DNA from 2 places in the Kineococcus halophytocola genome. Region 2 is predicted to be linked to the other one. Evidence: predicted binding sites of a transcription regulator. Region 2 holds the regulator's gene; the other holds the start of a gene.
What was found. The regulator HrcA, encoded in region 2, represses chaperone genes, less so after heat shock. The targets are predictions, from matches to a motif close to GNTNGCACTCGGNNNNNCCGAGTGCNANC.

Region 1 (3,402 bases), on a different contig from region 2:
CGATCGTCGTGTCGTCCTTGGTGACCGTGATGCGGCGGGCGGTGCCCAGCGCGTCGAGGTCGACCTGGTCGAGCTTGAGGCCGACCTCCTCGGCCACGACCTGCGCGCCGGTGAGGGTGGCGATGTCCTGCAGGATCGCCTTGCGGCGGTCCCCGAAGCCGGGGGCCTTCACCGCGACGGCGTTGAAGGTGCCGCGGATCTTGTTGACGACCAGCGTCGACAGCGCCTCGCCGTCGACGTCCTCGGCGATGATCAGCAGCGGCTTGGAGGTCTTGAGGACCTTCTCCAGCAGCGGCAGCAGGTCCTGGACCGTGGAGATCTTGCCCTGGTGGACCAGGACGTACGCGTCCTCGAGGACCGCTTCCTGGCGCTCGGCGTCGGTGACGAAGTACGGCGAGATGTAGCCCTTGTCGAACTGCATCCCCTCGGTGAAGTCCAGCTCGAGGGCGGTCGTGGAGGACTCCTCGACCGTGATGACGCCGTCCTTGCCGACCTTGTCGAACGCGTCGGCGAGCAGGTCGCCGACGGTCGCGTCCTGGGCCGAGATCGTCGCGACGTGGGCGATGTCGCCCTTGCCGTCGACGTCGCGCGCCAGCGACAGGAGCTTGTCGTTGACGGCCTCCACGGCCTTGTCGATGCCGCGCTTGAGGCCGGCCGGGGCCGCGCCGGCCGCGACGTTGCGCAGGCCTTCCTTGACGAGGGCCTGGGCCAGGACGGTCGCGGTGGTGGTGCCGTCACCGGCGATGTCGTTCGTCTTGGTGGCGACCTCCTTGGCGAGCTGGGCGCCGAGGTTCTCGTACGGGTCCTCGAGCTCGACCTCGCGGGCGATGGTGACGCCGTCGTTCGTGATCGTCGGCGCACCCCACTTCTTGTCGATGACGACGTTGCGGCCCTTGGGGCCGAGGGTCACCTTGACGGCGTTGGCGAGGGCGTCGACGCCGCGCTCGAGGGACTTGCGAGCGGTGTCGTCGAACGAGAGCTGCTTGGCCATGTGCGTTTTCCTTCCGGGTCGATCGGGTCGATCAGGTCGTCGGCGGGTGAACGAGGGACGCCCCGGGCACCCGGAGAACGGGTGCCCGGGGCGTCAGGACCTCGTGCCGCTTACTTGGCGACCTTGGCGAGGACGTCGCGCGCCGAGAGGATCAGCAGCTCGTCGCCGCCGTACTTCACCTCGGTGCCGCCGTACTTGGAGTAGATGACCTTGTCACCGACGGCCACGTCGACCGGGACGCGGTTGCCGTTGTCGTCCACGCGGCCCGGGCCCACGGCCAGGACCTCGCCCTCCTGGGGCTTCTCCTTGGCGGTGTCCGGGATGACGAGACCGGAAGCGGTCGTCTGCTCCGCGTCGAGCGGCTTGACGACGATGCGGTCCTCGAGCGGAGTGATGGAGACCGACACTGGTGCGGCCCTCCCCTTCTGCTTCAGCGAACTGGCGTACGGGACGGTCGGAACGGTGGGGAGCGGACGACCGTCGTCGCGGGTGCCGGGCGGCCGCTGCCCCGTTGGCACTCCCCACCGGGGAGTGCCACCGACGCTGCGCGAGACGCTAGCACTCAGCCCCGACGAGTGCCAGACGCAGGGGGCTTCTGGGAGCATCGACCGGGTGAACACCGCCGACGTCGACGCCCTGCTCTCCCCGGCGGGCCGCGCTCTGCTCACCGAGCTGGCCGGCACCACCGACGCCGACCCGGTCGCCCTCGCCGCCCGGCTGCGGCGCGCGGGCCACGACCCGGCGCTCGCGGCCCTGGCCACGACCCAGTCCCGGTTGCGGGCGAGGGCCGCGGCCAAGTTCGGCGAGCGGGCGGCCGGGCTGCTGTTCACCGCCACCGGGGCCGAGCAGGCGACCCGCGCGGTGGTGGCCCGCGAGCACGCGCGCCGCTTCGCCGCGGCCGGGGTGCAGCGCGTCGCCGACCTCGGCTGCGGGGTCGGCGCCGACTCCCTGGCCTTCCTCGACGCCGGGCTCGCCGTCCTGCCCGTGGACGCCGACCCCGTCACCGCGGCCGTCGCGGAGCACAACCTCGGCGTCCCGGTCCGCTGCGAGGACGTCACCGCCGGGGTGGTCGACGAGCTCGGCCCCGGCGACAGCGCGTGGTTCGACCCGGCCCGGCGCACCTCCGGCGGGCGGCGCGTCTTCGACCCCGAGGCCACCTCCCCTCCCCTGTCCTTCGTGCTGGGCACCGCCGCGCGCGTCCCGGCGACCGGCGCCAAGCTCGCCCCGGGCCTGCCGCACGAGCTCGTGCCCGCCGGCGCGGAGGCGCAGTGGACCTCGGTCGACGGCGAGGTCGTCGAGTGCGCCCTGTGGTGCGGGCCGCTGGCCGTGCCGGGCACCGGGCGCAGCGCCCGCGTCGTGCGCGGGGACGCGCACGGGGTCACCGCCCACGAGCTCGACGACACCGACCTGCCCGTGGCCGAGGTCGGTGCGGTGGGCGGGTACCTGCACGAACCCGACGGGGCCGTCATCCGCGCCGGGCTCGTCGGACGGGTCGCGGCCGACCTCGGCGGCCGGCTCGTGGACGAGACCATCGCCTACGTCACGACCGACGCGGCCGTCTCCTCCCCGCTCGTGCGCTCCTTCCGCGTCCTGGACGTGCTGCCGTTCGGGCTCAAGGGCCTGCGGGCGCACCTGCGCTCCCTGGACGTGGGCCCGCTGACGGTGAAGAAGCGCGGGACGGCCGTCGACCCCGACCAGTTGCGCAAGCAGTTGGGGCTCAAGGGGTCCCGGCCCGCGACGATCGTGCTGACGCGCGTGGCGGCCAGGCAGAGCGTGCTGGTGGTGGACCCGCTCAGCTGATCCTCGCGCGCAGGACGAGCGCGTCGACGTCCTCGGGCTGGTAGTACCGGGCGCGCCGGGCGATCTGCTCGAACCCCTCGCTGCGGTAGAGGTGCTGGGCCGGCGCGTTGTCGGCGCGCACCTCCAGCAGCAGGTGCGTCGCGCCCGCCGCCACGGCCCGGGCGCGCAGTTCCCGCAGCAGGGCCCGGCCCGTCCCGCGGCCCTGCTGGTCGCGGGCCACGCCGACGGTCTGCACGTCCGCGTCGGCACCGGCGACGACGATGCCGCCGTACCCGACGACCCGCCCGTCCTCCTCCGCCACCAGGAAGCACCGGTTCGGCTGGGCCAGCTCGCCCCAGAACGCCTCCACGCTCCACGCCCCGCGGCCGAACAGCTCGGTCTCCAGGGCGTGGACGTCGTCGACGTCCCACCAGCGCATCTCCCGCAGCACCGGCCCGGTCGGGTCCAGCGCCAGGTCCAGCGCCAGGCACACCCGCGGCCACGTGCCGAGGCCGAGCCCGGCCTCGCGGGCGACCAGGGCCCGCAGCTGCGGGCCGGGGTCGGGGACGTCGCCGAACCCCAGCCGCCGGTACCACGGCGCGTTCCACGGCACGTCGGCGAACGTCGTCAGC
Region 2 (3,402 bases):
GCGCGGATGGCGGCGTCGAGGTCGTCGACGCCGTCGAGCATCTCGACCACGACGCCCTCGACGCGCAGGTCGTCGCCCCACACCTTCTCCACGAGCTCGGCGTCGTGGCGGCCCTCGACGAGGATCCGGGAGGCGCGCGCGGTGCGGGCGGCCGCCCCGGTGACGGCGACCGAGCCGCTGGCGGTACGGGCCGGGCGGGCCGGGCCGGCGCTCGTGGGCGCGACGAGGCGGACCGGCTGGCCCTCGACCCAGAACCCCGGGCCGAGGGGGAAGGTGCGGGTGCGTCCCTTGGCGTCCTCCAGGACGACGACGTGGACGCCGCCGCTCTTCTCCACCCGCACCACGGCGCCGACCCAGCCGGTGTCGACGTCCTCGACGACCAGGCCGCGCACGGCCGGCTCGTCGCGGTGCACGGGCCGGGGGCGGGTGCGGGCGTGCGGGTCCGAGGACAGCACGTCGGTGCCGTACCGGTCGTGGGAGCGGCCGTCGGTGCGGGGCGTGGGGCTCACCCGCGGCACGCTAACGAGCGATCCGTGCCGCGGGGTGGAGGCGCGGCCGGGACGCACGTCCTAGACTTGGCACTCACGCGCCAGGAGTGCCAACGTGCGTGCCGGAGCCGAGCACGGGAGGGGTGGATGAGCGACGACCGCAGGCTCGCGGTGCTGCGGGCCATCGTGGAAGACTACGTCTCCAGCCACGAACCCGTCGGGTCCAAGGCGCTGGTCGAGCGCCACCAGCTCGGGGTGTCCCCGGCCACGATCCGCAACGACATGGCCGTGCTGGAGGACGAGGGGTACATCACCCAGCCGCACACCAGCGCCGGGCGCATCCCCACGGACAAGGGCTACCGCCTCTTCGTCGACCGCCTCGCCAACGTCAAACCCATGACGCCGGCCGAGAAGCGCGCCATCGAGACGTTCCTGCACGGGGCCGACGACCTCGACGACGTCGTGGACCGGACCGTGCGGCTGCTGGCCTCGCTGACGCGCCAGGCCGCCGTCGTGCAGTACCCCTCGCTCTCGCGCGCCAGCGTGCGCCACGTCGAGCTCGTCGGCGTCGGCGGGCGCAGCGCCCTGCTGGTCCTCATCACCGACTCCGGCCGCGTCGAGCAGCGCGTCCTGGACGTCCGCTCGGCCGTCGACGTCGAGACGCTCGGGGTCTCCCTGGCCGCCCTGCGCACGCGGGTCAACGCCTCCGTCGCGGGCAAGCGGCTGCGCGAGGCCCGCGACGCGCTGACCGACCTCGTCCAGCAGACACCGCCGGCCGACATCGCCATCGCCGCGGAGGTGGCCGCCTCCCTGGGGGACTGCCTGACGGCCTCCCTGGAGGAGCGCGTGGTCATCGCGGGCACGTCGAACCTGGTCAAGTCCGGGGCGGACCTGTCGCTGTCGCTGGGCAGCGTCCTGGAGGCCCTGGAGGAGCACGTCGTCCTGCTGCGGCTCGTGCAGGAGCTGGCCGAGGAGGACCTCGGCGAGCGCGGGGGCCTCAGCGTCCGGATCGGCGCGGAGAACCTGCACCTGGGCCTGGACGGGACCTCCGTGGTCACCACCGGCTACGGCGGCGAGGCGGTCCTGGCCCGCCTCGGCGTCCTGGGCCCCACGCGCATGGACTACCCGACGACCATGGCCGCGGTGCGAGCGGTCTCGCGCTACGTCTCGCGGATCCTCGCCTCGTGAACCGGCGGCGGACCCTCCAGTGACCAGCACCCGGAAGAGAACCGACAGGAGAACCCCGACCTCGTGAGCGACTACTACGACGTCCTGGGCGTCTCCCGCGACGCCTCCACGGAGGACATCAAGCGCGCGTACCGCAAGCTCGCGCGCAAGCTGCACCCCGACGTCAACCCCGACGCGGGGGAGCAGTTCAAGGAGGTCTCCCAGGCCTACGAGACGCTGTCCAACCCCGACAAGCGCTCGGCCTACGACCGGGGCGGGTCCGTGCCCGGCGGTGCGGGTGCCGGCTTCGGGGCCGGGTTCGGCTTCTCGGACATCATGGACGCGTTCTTCGGCCAGGGCGGCGGGGGCGGTCGCGGTCCCGGCCCGGCCAGCCGCACCCAGCGCGGCCAGGACGCCCTCATCCGCGTCGACGTCGACCTCGCCGAGGCGGCCTTCGGCGGCGAGCGCTCCATCCAGGTCGACACCGCGATCCTGTGCCCGACGTGCAAGGGGTCCTGCTGCCAGCCCGGCACCAGCCCCGCCACCTGCGACATCTGCCACGGGCAGGGCTCGGTCCAGCGCGTCGTCCGCTCCCTGCTCGGGCAGGTCATGACGCAGCAGCCGTGCCCGACGTGCCGCGGGTTCGGCACCGTGCTGCCCTCGCCGTGCCTGGAGTGCTCCGGGGAGGGCCGCGTCCGCGCCCGTCGCCCCCTGACCATCCGGGTCCCCGCCGGCGTCGACACCGGCACCCGTATCCAGCTCGCCTCCCAGGGCGAGGTCGGCACGGCCGGTGGTCCTCCCGGGGACCTGTACGTGGAGATCCACGAGCGCCCGCACCCGGTGTTCTCCCGTTCCGGGGACGACCTGCTGTGCACGTTGCAGGTGCCGATGACCGCCGCCGCGCTCGGGGCGAGCATCCCGCTGGAGACCCTCGACGGCGACGAGGAGGTCGACGTCCGTCCCGGCGCCCAGGCCGGGGAGGTCGTGACCTTGAAGCAGAAGGGCGCCGAGCACCTGCGCGCCCAGGGCCGCGGCGACCTGCTCATCACCCTGGAGGTCCTCACCCCGCGCGACCTCGACGAGGAGCAGGAGGAGCTGCTGCGCCGCCTGGCCGAGCTGCGCGGGGAGGTCCGGCCCGCCGGGAAGCTGTCCGAGACGCACCAGGGCGTCTTCTCCAAGCTGCGCGACCGGTTCTCCGGGCGCTGAGGCGCCCCGCACCGGGTGACCGGGGTGACCGGGCGGTGACCGGTCACCCCGGTCACCGCCCGGTTCCCGCGGCGGTGGGGGCCCCGGGTACGGTGCCCGTGCTCCGGCGGTGCCGTCGGGGGACGACACCGCCCGGCCCGGAGGAGAACCATGGACCCCCACCCCCCGGCCCCGGGACCCCCCGCGCAGCCGGTGCTGTCCACCCGTGACGTGCAGGTCCTGCACGTCGACGGACTGCGGTTCCGCGACCTCGACCGCGACGGCCGGCTCGCCCCCTTCGAGGACTGGCGGCTGACCCCCCAGCAGCGCGCCGACGACCTGCTCGCCCGCCTCGACCTCGCCCAGCGCGCCGGCCTGCTCGTCCACGGCAGCCTCACCACCGCCGGCACCACCTACGACGTCGCCGCCACCGCCCGCGACATCGCCGAGCGGCACGTCACCACGTTCATCACGCGCCTGTCGGCCGAGCCGCAGCAGATCGCCGAGGCCAACAACCTCGTGCAGCTCATCGCCGAGCAGCAGCCGTTCGCGATCCCCGTGC

Region 1: groES (co-chaperone GroES) is a predicted target of HrcA. The motif match lies at 1,546-1,574, and genes of this name have one in related genera.

The regions. Positions count from the first base shown of each region.
Region 1 is NZ_JBGFTU010000009.1:112,298-115,699, reverse strand. It holds gene groL (chaperonin GroEL) at 1-991, opposite strand, end outside; gene groES (co-chaperone GroES) at 1,102-1,398, opposite strand; gene AB2L27_RS09725 (THUMP-like domain-containing protein) at 1,604-2,791, shown strand; gene rimI (ribosomal protein S18-alanine N-acetyltransferase) at 2,784-3,402, opposite strand, start outside.
Region 2 is NZ_JBGFTU010000005.1:62,150-65,551, reverse strand. It holds gene AB2L27_RS05495 (DUF3097 domain-containing protein) at 1-509, opposite strand, end outside; gene hrcA (heat-inducible transcriptional repressor HrcA) at 636-1,676, shown strand; gene dnaJ (molecular chaperone DnaJ) at 1,740-2,861, shown strand; gene AB2L27_RS05480 (glycoside hydrolase family 3 protein) at 3,012-3,402, shown strand, end outside.